Linked DNA regions of Massilia sp. METH4. The protein of the gene in region 2 binds, or shares a complex with, the protein of the main gene of each other region. Links are inferred from orthologs where the notes say so. Each region holds a gene or a part of one and is shown on either strand. Other genes may lie near its edges. The genes, in order: groL and metK.

Region 1 (7,032 bases), 1.6 Mb from region 2 along the record:
TGCTGTCGCTGCCGATGATCGTGGCGGCCATCGCCATGCTGGTGTGGTCGTACCGCCGCAATGTCCGGGGCACGGCCCCGGCGGCGGCGTAGGGCCGCATCAGCGGGGCGCCAGCCCCATTTGCTCCAGGCGCAGCAGGATCTCGGTCCTGCGCTCGCGCTGGATGTCCTGCCAGTGCCGGCCCTCGATCGCCCCGAGGAGCGCATACAGCATGTTCAGCGACGTTCCCGGCACCGCTTCCTTCAAGCGTCGATAGACTTCGAACGGGTCGTGCTCGCGCAACTGCCGCGCGCCGTGGATGCCCACGCGGGCCAGCACCGCACCGGACTTCGGGCCCAGGCCGCGCAGGCTGCTGACGGGCGCCTCGTCCATCACCCGATCAGCTTCAGGATGAAGCGCCATTCCGCCGGCTCCACCGGCATCACGGAAAGCCTGCTGCCCTTGGCCAGCAGGCGCATGTTCTCCAATTCCGGGTGGCTGCGCAATTGCTTCAGGTCCACGTAGCGGCCCTTCTTCACGGCCTTGACGTCGATGCCGATCCAGCGGGGGTGTTCCGGCGTGGCCTTGGGATCGTAGTACGGGTTCTTCGGATCGAACTGGGTGGCATCGGGATAGGGCGTGCTGGCGATTTCCGCGATACCGGCGATGCCGGGCACCGCGCAGCTGGAGTGGTAGAACAGCACGCCGTCGCCGACCTGCATGCCGTCGCGAATGAAGTTCCTGGCCTGGTAGTTGCGCACGCCGTACCACGACGTGGTCTGGTCCCGCGCCGCCAGCACGTCGTCGAAACTGACGTCATCGGGTTCGGACTTCATCAACCAGTATTGCTTCGGCATGGATTGTCTCCCGCGTTCGATATGGACAGACGTAAAAGCGGACGTAAAGTGCGGACGTAAAAAAAACGGTTGCGCACCTTGCGATGCATGCAACCGCTTCTCTATTGAATAAGGCCCCGCCTGTGCCGTCATGCCGGCATCCTGAACCTTACGGTTCAAGGCGGTCACAGTCAGTTCAACTTCGGGTTCATCGGACTAGCGACGCTCACTCCCGCCAAACAATTTTCCGCAACCTATGCGTGTAAATGGTTCAAGGAATATATGGCACTTCTCGAACACCGCAGGGTGACGCGTAGTTTACTCCTCAAACCGATCGAGGGAAAGTCCTATCGTGCGTCAGAAGAGATTTTCCTGCGGGGTCAGCGCACTGTCGAGGATGCGGTGCATCGCGGCGATCTTGTGCTGCACCTCCAGCAGGGAGATTTCGGACAGCGGCCCGGCCGGCGCCTTCGCCGTCAGGAACTCGGCCGCCATCGACAGCGCGGCCATCACGGCGATGCGGTCGTTGCCCTTCACCTTGCCGGTGTCGCGAATGGTGGTCATTTTCTTGTCCAGCAGCGCGGCGGCCTCGCGCAGCGCGCGTTCTTCACCGTCCTTGCAGACGAGGCGGTACGACGAGCCCAGGATGTTGACGTCCACGTTGCTCATGATTGGAGGTCCTCTTTCTCGGGGTTGGCGTCCGCCGACTCCAGCGGGGGGATATGTTCCAGCAACGCCGACACGCGTGCATGCGCTTCGGCCAGCCGCTTCTGGTGGCCGAGATTTTCAGCGACAAGCGCCGCATTGGCTTGGCGCAGCTGCGCATTCTCGCGACGCAATGACTGCGTCAGCTCGGCCAACTGCTCGATCTTGTCGGAAAGTTCTTGGAAATCTGCAATCATCCCGCCACTATAGGGCTGCGCGATAACGGGGTCAACCGAATCGGCAACCTTCTACACTTAATTACATCTTAATGGCCGGCAAAGTCGCCGCACGGGTCGATGGCGGCGACAGCCGGGATGGCCGCTTGGGGGCGGCGGCATGTACGTTAGCGCTCTTAGGTGATCGCGCCGATGACCAGCAACATTGCGCCGCCGAACAGCACGCCGAGCGCCGCGCCGGCCGCCACGTTGATGGCCACGCGCACCCACTCCGGCGCGTGGAAGTCTCTCGGTAATTTCGTCTGGAACATCGCAGCCTCGCTAAGGTTGGAGTAACCACGGAAATACATCGCAATCGACATCGCAACCGACATCGCCAACGACATCGAGCCATGCGTTCGAACCGACCGCTGGGGTGTCGAATGCCGACGAATGCGAACGGACAGTTTGCGCCTGCGGCGCGGCTTTGTCAAAACACAAAGAGGCCGATCGACCGCCTGTTGCGCGAAGCCGGCCGCTTAGACGTTTTTCCAATATGAATTCTCTTGAAATCAAATATCACCATCCCTATAATTGTTGGCACTCGTTAGCCGAGAGTGCTAACAAAGATCACAACCTCACTGTACATAAGGAGTTTTTGTATGAACCTTCGCCCCTTGCACGATCGCGTCATCGTCAAACGCCTGGACCAGGAAACCAAGACCGCGTCGGGCCTGATCATCCCTGATGCCGCCGCCGAGAAGCCGGACCAGGGTGAAGTGCTGGCAGTGGGCAACGGCAAGGTTGCCGACAACGGCACCGTGCGTGCACTGGAAGTGAAAGTCGGCGACCGAGTTCTGTTCGGCAAGTACTCCGGCCAGGCTGTCAAGGTTGACGGCGAAGAACTGCTGGTGATGCGCGAAGAAGACATCCTGGCCGTCGTCAACAAGTAATACGACGCCGTCCCCTTTTGAACAGATTCAGGAGAATTTTACATGGCAGCTAAAGAAGTGATTTTCGGCGACGCAGCGCGCGCCAAGATGGTTGAAGGCGTGAACATTCTGGCCAACGCGGTCAAGGTAACGCTGGGCCCGAAAGGCCGCAACGTGGTGCTGGAGCGCTCGTTCGGCGCCCCGACCGTGACCAAGGACGGTGTCTCGGTCGCCAAGGAAATCGAACTGAAAGACAAGCTCATGAACATGGGCGCGCAGATGGTGAAGGAAGTCGCATCGAAGACCTCCGACAACGCCGGTGACGGCACCACCACCGCGACCGTGCTGGCACAAGCGATCGTGCGCGAAGGCATGAAGTTCGTGGCCGCCGGCATGAACCCGATGGACCTGAAGCGCGGCATCGACAAGGCCGTGGCCGCCACCGTCGAGGAACTGAAGAACATCGCCAAGCCGTGCACCACCTCGAAGGAAATCGCCCAGGTTGGCGCGATCTCGGCGAACTCCGATGCTTCGATCGGCGAGCGCATCGCTGAAGCAATGGAAAAAGTGGGCAAGGAAGGCGTGATCACCGTGGAAGACGGCAAGTCGCTGAACGACGAGCTGGACATCGTGGAAGGCATGCAGTTCGACCGCGGCTACCTGTCGCCGTACTTCATCAACAACCAGGAAAAGCAAGTCGCCGTCCTGGAAAACCCGTTCGTGCTGCTGTTCGACAAGAAGATCTCGAACATCCGCGACCTGCTGCCGGTGCTGGAGCAAGTTGCCAAGGCTGGCCGTCCGCTGCTGATCATCGCCGAAGACATCGAAGGCGAAGCGCTGGCGACCCTGGTGGTCAACAACATCCGTGGCATCCTGAAGACCTGCGCCGTGAAGGCTCCTGGCTTCGGCGACCGTCGCAAGGCCATGCTGGAAGACATCGCCGTGCTGACCGGCGGCCAGGTGGTGGCTGAGGAAGTCGGCCTGACGCTGGAAAAAGTCACGCTGGCCGAACTGGGCCAGGCCAAGCGCATCGAAGTGGGCAAGGAAAACACGATCGTCATCGACGGCGCCGGCGAAGCCGCTGGCATCGAAGGCCGGGTCAAGCAGATCCGCGTGCAGATCGAAGAAGCGACCTCCGACTACGACCGTGAAAAGCTGCAAGAGCGCGTGGCCAAGCTGGCCGGCGGTGTTGCCGTGATCAAGGTGGGTGCCGCGACCGAAGTCGAGATGAAAGAGAAGAAGGCCCGCGTGGAAGATGCACTGCACGCTACCCGCGCTGCCGTGGAAGAAGGCATCGTGCCGGGCGGTGGTGTTGCCCTGCTGCGCGCTCGCGCTTCCCTGAACATCAAGGGCGACAACCCCGACCAGGAAGCCGGCATCAAGATCGTGCTGCGCGCGATGGAAGAGCCGCTGCGCATGATCGTGCAGAACGCCGGTGAAGAGTCGTCCGTGGTCGTGAACGCCGTGCTGTCCGGCACCGGCAACTACGGCTACAACGCCGCCAACGGCACCTACGGCGACATGGTCGAAATGGGCGTGCTGGATCCGGCCAAGGTCACCCGCTCGGCACTGCAAAACGCCGCATCGATCGCCGGCCTGATGCTGACGACCGACTGCATGGTCGCCGAAGTGGTGGAAGACAAGCCTGCCGCCGGCATGGGTGGCATGGGCGGTATGGGTGGCATGGGTGGCATGGACGGCATGATGTAATTGCCGGCTTAGCCGATACATCTGAAAAGGCTGCTTCCCCGGAAGCGGCCTTTTTTATGGTGAATGGTCCGGAGAGTAGGAGCCCGCAGGCTCTTACCGTTCCGCGGGCGCGGAGCATGCTCCGCGAAACCCCTGCTCCACCCCCATTTTCTGAGCAATATTTCCTGGAAAATGGGGTACGTCCCCATTTTCCTCGCGTCCCCATTTTCCTCGTCCCCATTTTCCTGCTCATTTTCCTGCTTCGGGGGACTCATGCCCGCCTGACTCGCTGGTCGGGACCGGCACAAACAACAACGGCTGCCGCAGCAGCCGTCCAAGCACATCGCAGGTGGTGATGCTCAGGGCCGACGTCGCGCCAGGCCCGCGCCGACGGCGCTGCCGACGCCGACACCGAGGCCAATGCCCATCGCGAAGTTACCCATTGCAACACCGATCGCGCAGCCGATCGCTGCACCCAGGCTGATACCGAAGCCAACATAGCGCCCGGTGCGGTCGTCCGGTTCCATATCCATCTTGCGTCTCCTGTTCCGTGGTTGTTGTGGATTCAATATACACCCGCTTTTCGATCCCTCTGCTGTTTTTTTAAGCGAAACGTCCCGCTTGAACAACGTTTTCAGACGCTTGCACGATACGCTTTTGCGCCGCATCAAGCGGCCTTTTCCCTGGCGACAGACCGCCAAAAATCCTGCCCGGAACCGCGCGCGTGCTGCACTGCACTGCTTGCGTGCGCCAACGCGGCGGTCGCGGTTTTATCATGCCGTTTGGACAAGACGAGCGAGAGCGACATGGCAGATACGGTAGGCGACTTCCTCCTGCAACGCCTGGGCGAATGGGGTGTGCGGCGCGTGTACGGCTATCCCGGCGACGGCATCAACGGCATCATGGGCGCCTTCGGCCGGCAGGAAACCATCGAATTCATCCAGGTGCGGCACGAGGAAATGGCCGCCTTCATGGCCACCGCGCACGCCAAATTCACCGGCGAAGTCGGCGTCTGCCTGGCCACCTCCGGCCCGGGCGCCGTACACCTGCTGAACGGCTTGTACGACGCCAAGCTCGATCACCAGGGCGTGGTCGCCATCGTGGGCCAGCAAAAGCGCATGTCCATCGGCAGCGACTACCAGCAGGAAGTGGACCTGCCCGCCCTGTTCAAGGACGTGGCCCACGAATACGTGCACATGGCCACCGACCCGGCCCAGGTGCGCCACCTGATCGATCGCGCCTTCCGCATCGCCAAGGAAGAGCGCGCGGTCACCTGCATCATCTTCCCGAACGACGTGCAGGACCTGGAAGCGGTGCCCAGGCCGCCGCGCGAGCATGGCACCGTGGTCTCCGGCATCGGTGCCCTCACCCGCAGCCACGTGCCGTCGCAGCAGGCGCTCGAGCAGGCCGCGCGCATCCTCAACGAGGGCAAGAAGGTAGCGATCCTCGCCGGTGCCGGCGCCCTGCACGCGACCGACGAACTGATCGAGGTGGCCGACATCCTCGGCGCCGGCATCGCCAAGGCCCTGCTGGGCAAGGCCGCCGTGCCGGACGACCTGCCGTTCGTCACCGGCGCCATCGGCCTGCTCGGCACGAAGCCCAGCCATGACATGATGAGCGAATGCGACACGCTGCTGATGGTCGGCTCGAACTTCCCCTACAGCGAGCACCTGCCGAAGGAAGGCCAGGCGCGCGGCGTGCAGATCGACATCGACGCCCGGCGCGCCAGCGTGCGCTATCCCATGGAGTTCAACCTGATCGGCGATTCACGCGAGACGCTGCGCGCCTTGATCCCGCTCTTGCTGCGCAAGACCGACCGGCAGTGGCAGGACGATATCCGCGCCAACGTGGAGCGCTGGTGGCGCGTGCTGGAAGGCCGCGCCATGAACGACGCCAACCCGATCAACCCGCAACGCGTGTTCTGGGAACTGTCGCCGCGGCTGCCGGACGGGTGCATCGTGGTCGGCGATTCCGGCTCGGCCACCAACTGGTACGCGCGCGACGTGAAGATCCGCCGCGGCATGATGACCAGCGTCTCCGGCGGCCTCGCCACGATGGGTTGCGCGGTGCCGTATGCGATCGCCGCCAAGTTCGCGTATCCGGACCGGCACGTGATCGCGCTGGTGGGCGACGGCGCCATGCAGATGAACGGCATCAATGGCTTGATCACGATCGCCAAGTACTGGCCGCGCTGGGGCAACGGCAAGCTCGTCGTCATGGTGCTCAACAACCGCGACCTGAACCTCGTCACGTGGGAAGAGCGCGTGATGGGTGGCAATCCGAAATTCGAAAGCTCGCAGGTCATGCCCGATTTCCCGTATGCGCAATACGCGCAACTCCTGGGCCTGAAAGGTATCCGCATCGACAGCCCGGACGCGGTGGCGGCCGGCTGGGAAGCGGCGCTCGCGTCGGATCGCCCCTGCGTGCTGGAAATGGTGACGGACCCGCACGTGCCGCCGCTGCCGCCGGACGTGCCGGCCAAGCAGGCCGCCGCCTACTTCAAGGCGCTGCTGAAGGGCGATCCGGACGCGCTGGCGACGGTGCGCGCCAGTATCAAGGAGACATGGGAGTCGTGGTTCCCGCCCAGGAAGGACTAGTCCCGCTCCGGCGAGGGCGCCGCCACGCCGCGCTTTCGATTACCATGGGCGCCACATGGACAGAATGGATACCAAGAGCGCCGCATGAGCAAATCCTCCCACCTCCCCGCCTTCGCCGGCGCCCTGGCCGGGCTGCTGG
Region 2 (7,088 bases):
GATGGTGCCGTAGATGGTCACGGAGGACTGGGCGGCGGCGCCGCCGAAAGCGGCGGTCAGGGCCAGGGCAACCAAGGATTTCTTCATTTTTCGTTCCCTCTGTTCTGAATGGATGGTTCAAGACGCCAGCGGCGAATGCGCATGAAACTGGACAGGTGCACCTTAAAGCGCCTTGCCGTCGAGCTCCTGCGATTGGTCGATTGGCGGCACGTGTCTTGGTTGAAAGCGGAAAAACGCCGGTATCTTGTTGTATTTATAAAACGGTAGTTTTACGGTGTTATTTGTTAAGCCGCGTCAGGCAATCCTTTCATTGGTAAGGTGTCCACACATAGCGTAGCCGGACACAAGCGTCAGCCCGTTTGCGCCGGATCAAGCGGGCTGAAGCTTGTCGAGACAAAGCAACAGTGCGGTGCCTAAACTGTCGAGTTGCACGCGGTGCACCGTTACACATAACGAAAAGAGCGCGCAGTGGCACGGCCCCGCACGACGGGCGCCGCGCGCCAGCGCAGCTTCCTGGAGACCGACATGGCCAATCGTGAAGAGCTGGCAGTGATCAGGGGTGCAAGGGCGGGAGACCCTGGCTGTCAATTGAAATTAGGCAAACTGTACATTTCCGGCGGCGCGGGCCTGCCATGCAGCCCACCCACCGCCCTGCACTGGCTGTCGCGGGCGGCGGCGGCCGGCATCGAAGAAGCATGGCTGCTGATCGGCCGCGACATCCCCTGGCATTACGCTACCCACCATCGTGCCACGCTGCTGGACTGGTATGCCCGCGCCAGCGATGCCGGCGTCGTACCGGCCGCGCTGACACTGGCCCGCCTGCTGTTGCAGGAACCGGCGATCAGGCAGCCCGGCCTGTGCCGGCGCGCCCGCCGCGCGCTCGACGCGGCGGCCCGTGCCGGCTGCGCCGAAGCCGGCACGCTGCTGGCCCGGTTGCGGCCCGCCGTGCCCGAGCCTGCGCTGCCGATCCAGACCAGCCACCAGGCCCCGCGGCCGCTGGCCGAGCCCCCCATTTCCCTGGACGCCGCCCTGCCGCAGGCGCGCGCACTGCTCGCCCAGGCATCGGCCGATCCCGCGGCCTGGGCCGGTTCCGCGGCGCAGGCGCGCCTGCTCGCGCGCTGTGCCGAGCTGCTGGCCGGCGAGGAGGGCGGCGACGAAGCGCAGCGGATGCGCGAGCTGGCGGCCGCGGCCGGCGACCGCCACGCCCAGCTGGCGCTGGGCTTGCAACTCGCGCGCATCGACGCGGATGGCATGCGGCTGCCCCACGGCTGCCCCGCCAGCTTCAAGCGCGCCGTGCGGTGGCTGACGCTGGCCGGCGAACAAGGCATGGCCGAAGCCTGGTTCGCGCTGTCGCGCATCTATGTGAAGGCGGAATTTTCCCAGCGCAGCGTCAGCGAGGCGCAGGCTTGCCTGGAACGTGCGGCGGCGCTGGGGCATGCCGGCGCCCAGCTCGAGTGCGGCGCGCAGGCATGGCGCATGCGCCGCAGTTGCGACCGGAACGACGTGAAGGCCGTGTATTGGCTGCAAAAGGCGGCAGCCCAGGGCTGCGAGCAGGCCGCCGCCATGCTGGCGCGCATCGCGCCCGCGCCCGATCGCAATAACTGGGCGGTTTCCCTGTTGCCCTTGCTGACGCGGGAGTTGGCCAGCAACCAGCCGCTGCTGGCGGCACGGATCGAACTGGCGGCGCTGTTCGGCTTGACGCGCGCCGAGGCGCTGTTGCTGGACGTGCGGGCGGCGGACGAAGGGCATTGCCTGGCCGTCGATGTCCGTGCCAGTTATGGCCGGGGCCGCCGACGGCTGGTGATGGTGGAGACGGCCCGCCATCGGCAGGCGCTGGACCGCATCGCGCGGCATTTCGAGTACGTCGACGCGAACCTGGAAGGCAATTACCGGCAGCGGCTGTACCGGTTCAAGACGTGGCTGGAGTCGGTCGAAAGCGCGGTCGAAAGGGCGCTCGAAGGATCGGCCTCAGGCGGCCGCGCGCGGCTGGCGGCCTAGGACCGCGCTCCAGCTCAGTCCTGGACCGTGATCTCGCCTTCGAAGACGGTGACGGCAGGGCCGGTCAGGTAGACCGGTTGACCCTCGCCGGCCCAGGCGATCGACAGCTCGCCGCCGCGCGCATCCACGCGCACGGGCGAGTCGAGCAGGCCGCGGCGGATGCCGGCCACGGCGGCCGCGCAGGCGCCCGTGCCGCAGGCGAGCGTCTCGCCCGCGCCCCGTTCGAACACGCGCAGGCGGATATGCCGGCGGTTGACGATCTGCATGAAGCCGGCGTTGACGCGCCGCGGGAAGTGGGCATGGTGTTCGATCAGCGGGCCGGTCAGTTCGACGGGCGCCGTGTCGACGTCCGCCACCACCTGCACGGCGTGCGGATTACCCATCGACACTACGGATACCAGCACGGTTTCCTTTTCGCCGGCCAGTTCCAGCACCAGCGGCCACAGCGTGTCGTCGCCTTCGCGCCGGCCTTCCAGGCCTTCCGTATCGAACGGTACCAGGGCGGGATCGAACACGGGGGCTCCCATGTCCACCGTCACGCTGCCGTCTTCTTCCAGGCGGGGCGCGATGATGCCGGACATCGTTTCCACGGCAATGCTGTGCCGGTCCGTCAAGCCCTTCTCGGCCACGAACTTGGCGAAGGCGCGTGCTCCGTTGCCGCACTGTTCCACTTCGCCGCCGTCGCTGTTGAAGATGCGGTAGCGGAAATCGCAGCTCGGGTTGGTCGACTTTTCGACGACCAGCAGCTGGTCGGCGCCCACGCCGAAGCGGCGGTCGGCCAGTGCCTTCCACTGCGCCGGGGTGAAGTCGATCTGCTGGTTGATGGCGTCGATCACGACGAAGTCGTTGCCGGCGCCATGCATCTTGGTGAATTTGAGTTTCATCGCTTGTTCGAGTAGAAGGACGGCTCGCCGTTCGGGCGGGTCTTGTAGCGCTTGTGGGTCCAGAAATATTCCGCCGGCGCCTCGCGCACGCGCTCCTCGATGAATTCGTTCATGCGGCGCGTGGCGGCAACCATGTCGGTACCAGGGTAATTGTCCCACACCGGATAGAACTTGACGCGCCAACCTTGATAATTTGGCAGGAAAGTCGCGATCACCGGCATGACCTGGGCGCCCGTCGTGGCGGCGATGCGGGCGGTGGCGGTCAGCGTGGCGGCGGGCACGCCGAAGAAGGGCACGAACTCGGCATCCTTCTCGCCGAAATCCATGTCGGGCAACATGAAGTAAGGGAGCCGGTCGCGCAGGGCGCGCAGGATCGGCTTGATGCCATCCTGCCGCGTGAAGAGCTTGACGGGCTTGAACCGGGCGCGGCCGGCGCGCAGCACGGCGTCGAACGTGGCGTTCTTTTGCGTGACGTACATCGACGAGGCGGAAGCCTCCATGGCGATCGCGGCGCCGCCGACGTCCAGGCAGACGAAATGCGGGCACAGCAGGATGGTCGGCTTTTCCGTCATCGCCGCCACGGGAATCTGGCCGGGCGGCATGCCCGGACTGGTCTCGACCGTGATCAGGCGCTTCAGGCGCGCTTCCGATGCCCACCACAGGATCGCCCGTTCGAACACGCTGCGCGAATAGGCCTGGAAATGGCGGCGGGCAAGGTCGCGGCGCTGGGCTTCCGTCAGTTCCGGCATCGCCAGGCGCAGGTTGGTCAGCGCGATCTCGCGGCGCGGGCCCATGATCACGAACAGCAGGCTGCCCACGGCATCGCCGAAGCGGCCCAGCACCGGCAGCGGCAGCCAGTGCAGCAGCCACATGAAACCGAGAAGCACCTTCATGCCGCCTCCGTGCCCGCGGCCGCCGTGGGCGCGGCCACGCCGGGCGGCACCTTGTAGCGGTTGTAGCTCCAGTAATACTGGGCCGGGCAGCCGGCGATCAGCTGTTCCATGGCGGCGTTGATCGCGCGTGCCTGCTGGGCATTGTCGCCTTCGAGCGAGCCGGGGAAGGGCACGAAGTGGATCAGGAAACCGCGCCCGCGCGGCAGGCGCTCCGCATAGGTGAGCAGCACGGGCGCGTCGCCGCCCAGCTTGGCCATCTTGGCCGGCAAGGTCATCGTGTAGGCGGGGCGGCCGAAGAAATCGGCCCACACGCCTTCGCCTTCCTGGGGCACCTGGTCGGGCAGGATGCCGACCGGCTTGCCGGACTTGAGGAACTTGGCCAGCATGCGCACGCCGGACAGGTTGGCCGGCGCCAGCTCCATCTGGCCGCGCGCACGCGCCACCTCGACCAGCGGCTTCATGGCTGCCTGCTTGGGCGGGCGGTACATCACCATCAGCGGCGTATCGTGCGAGACGCGCTGCGCGGTGATCTCGAAGCAGCCCAGGTGCGGCGTGAGGAACACGATGCCGCGGCCGGCGCGCAGGTGTGCCTCGACCAGCTCATAATTGTTCAGGAAGACGCGGCGGGCGATCCGTTTTTCGGAAGCGAGCCAGACGAAGGGCAGTTCGGCGATGGCCTTGCCGGCTTCGCCGATCGCCTGCCGCAGATGGTCCGCGTAGCCGGCGCGGCCGATGTTCTCGCGCATGCGGCGGCGATACGACGGCGACAACGCGTAAACGATCCAGCCCAGGAGTGCGCCAAGGCCATGCAGGACCGGCAATGGAAAGATGGAGAAAAAACGGAAAGTTCGTAACAACATGTACAGGTTATTGAGGGGTTGGGACAACAGTTCGCGTTGCTCTGCCCAAAAATTTTTGAAGAAGCGTAAAATACCACGTCAGCACATACCGCCGAGTTAACAGACAACTTGCGAGGCGGTCTACAAATTTCGCTAAAGCGTCGCAAGCCGTATGGGTTGTTGCGACAGTTTTATCAACTTATACAGGAGCTTGCGATGTCTTCCATCGATTATCTCTTCACGTCCGAATCCGTTTCCGAAGGCCACCCCGACAAGGTCGCCGACCAGATTTCCGACGCCATCCTCGACGCCATCCTGGAACAGGATCCGAAGGCCCGCGTTGCCGCCGAAACGCTGTGCAACACCGGTCTCGTGGTGCTGGCGGGTGAAATCACCACGCACGCCAACGTTGATTATATTCAAGTGGCACGCGAAACCATCAAGCGCATCGGCTACGACAATACCGACTACGGCATCGACTATCGTGGCTGCGCCGTTCTGGTGGCCTACGACAAGCAGTCGCCCGACATCGCCCAGGGCGTGGACGAAGGCGCCGGCCTGGACCTGGACCAGGGCGCCGGCGACCAGGGCCTGATGTTCGGCTACGCCTGCGACGAGACGCCGGAGCTGATGCCGGCCGCGATCTACTACTCGCACCGCCTGGTCGAGCGCCAGTCCCAGCTGCGCAAGGATGGCCGCCTGCCATGGCTGCGCCCGGACGCAAAATCCCAGGTCACGCTGCGCTACGTGAACGGCCGCCCGGTGGCGGTGGACACGGTGGTGCTGTCGACCCAGCACGCGCCGGAAATGCAGCACAAGCAGATCGAGGAAGCGGTGATCGAGGAGATCATCCGCCCGGTGCTGCCGAAGGAATGGCTGCAAGACACGAAATACCTGGTCAACCCGACCGGCCGCTTCGTCATCGGCGGCCCGCAGGGCGACTGCGGCCTGACGGGCCGCAAGATCATCGTCGACACCTACGGCGGCGCGGCGCCGCACGGTGGCGGCGCGTTTTCCGGCAAGGACCCGTCGAAGGTCGACCGCTCGGCCGCCTACGCCGCCCGCTACGTGGCCAAGAACATCGTTGCCGCCGGCCTGGCACGCCAGTGCCAGGTGCAGGTGTCGTACGCGATCGGCGTCGCCCGCCCGATCAACATCACGGTGTACACGGAAGGCACGGGCGTGATTCCGGACGAGAAGATCGCCGCGCTGGTGCAGGAGCACTTCGACCTGCGCCCGAAAGGCATCGTACAGATGCTGGACCTGCTGCGCCCGATCTACCGCAAGACGGCCGCCTACGGCCACTTCGGCCGCGAAGAGCCGGAATTCTCGTGGGAGCGCACGGACAAAGCGGCCGCCCTGCGCGCCGCCGCCGGGCTGGCGTAACCGGCCTGAGAAGTTGCCAAAAAAATGGGGACGTACCCCATTTTCCTGGCAATATTGCTCAAAAAATGGGGTACGTCCCCATTTTTTGTGAAACAAAACCGGATCAATCGTCCGGTTTTTTGTTATAGAATGCCTGTTCTCCGAGGAGCGTTGCGACGGATCAATCGAATCCGCCAGGCTCGGACACTTCAGCAACCGCGCTCACGTCAACTTTTTTCAACATGAAAGGAGGCGTGATGAACGCCGTTCTCAAAGACTCCCAAGACTACATCATCGCCGACATCGGCCTGGCCGACTGGGGCCGCAAGGAAATCCGCATCGCCGAGACCGAAATGCCGGGCCTGATGGCGATCCGCGAGGAATACGCCGCAGCCCAGCCGCTCAAGGGCGCCCGCATCACCGGCTCGCTGCACATGACGATCCAGACCGCCGTGCTGATCCAGACGCTGGAAGCGCTGGGCGCCGAGGTGCGCTGGGCTTCGTGCAATATCTACTCCACGCAGGACCACGCCGCCGCCGCGATCGCCGCCAACGGCACGCCGGTGTTCGCCATCAAGGGTGAAACGCTGGACCAGTACTGGGAATACACCCACCGCATCTTCGAATGGCCGGGCGAGGGCGTGTACTCGAACATGATCCTCGACGACGGCGGCGATGCCACGCTGCTGCTGCACCTCGGTGCGCGCGCCGAGCAGGATGCTTCCGTGCTGGACAATCCGACGTCGGAAGAGGAAATCTGCCTGTTCAACTCGATCAAGGCCCACCTGGCCAGCGATCCGCAGTGGTACTCGAAGCGCCTGCCGCACATCATGGGCGTGACCGAGGAAACCACCACCGGCGTGCACCGTCTGTACCAGATGCACAAGGAAGGCAAGCTGGCCTTCCCCGCGATCAACGTGAACGATTCCGTGACCAAGTCGAAGTTCGACAACCTGTACGGCTGCCGCGAATCGCTGGTCGACGGCATCAAGCGCGCCACGGATGTCATGATCGCCGGTAAGATCGCCGTCATCGCCGGCTATGGCGACGTAGGCAAGGGTTCGGCCCAGGCAATGCGCGCGCTGTCGGCGCAAGTGTGGGTGACCGAG

Evidence for each region.
Region 1: the proteins of metK (region 2) and groL are in contact, whole or in part, in a cryo-EM structure (PDB 8P4O), measured with the Escherichia coli proteins. The link is inferred for Massilia sp. METH4 from one-to-one orthologs.

Annotation. Positions count from the first base shown.
Region 1 is NZ_CP146614.1:547,834-554,865, forward strand. What follows is about bases 2,122-4,993. They hold groL (chaperonin GroEL), read left to right. Parts: upstream 2,122-2,670; coding sequence 2,671-4,317; downstream 4,318-4,993. Other genes in these bases: groES (co-chaperone GroES), read left to right, coding at 2,338-2,628; V6Z91_RS02560 (hypothetical protein), read right to left, coding at 4,656-4,829. In the rest of the region: lgt (prolipoprotein diacylglyceryl transferase), read left to right, coding at 1-92; V6Z91_RS02520 (TfoX/Sxy family protein), read right to left, coding at 100-402; V6Z91_RS02525 (EVE domain-containing protein), read right to left, coding at 372-836; V6Z91_RS02535 (cell division protein ZapA), read right to left, coding at 1,173-1,484; V6Z91_RS02540 (hypothetical protein), read right to left, coding at 1,481-1,717; V6Z91_RS02545 (hypothetical protein), read right to left, coding at 1,873-2,082; V6Z91_RS02565 (thiamine pyrophosphate-requiring protein), read left to right, coding at 5,103-6,893; V6Z91_RS02570 (hypothetical protein), read left to right, coding at 6,978-7,032.
Region 2 is NZ_CP146614.1:2,118,104-2,125,191, forward strand. What follows is about bases 3,988-6,915. They hold metK (methionine adenosyltransferase), read left to right. Parts: upstream 3,988-4,830; coding sequence 4,831-6,000; downstream 6,001-6,915. Other genes in these bases: V6Z91_RS09535 (lysophospholipid acyltransferase family protein), read right to left, coding at 3,988-4,635; ahcY (adenosylhomocysteinase), read left to right, coding at 6,237-6,915. Outside these bases: V6Z91_RS09515 (porin), read right to left, coding at 1-87; V6Z91_RS09520 (hypothetical protein), read left to right, coding at 589-1,998; dapF (diaminopimelate epimerase), read right to left, coding at 2,013-2,882; V6Z91_RS09530 (lipid A biosynthesis acyltransferase), read right to left, coding at 2,879-3,775; more of V6Z91_RS09535, read right to left, coding at 3,772-3,987; more of ahcY, read left to right, coding at 6,916-7,088. UniProt on the Escherichia coli protein: Catalyzes the formation of S-adenosylmethionine (AdoMet) from methionine and ATP.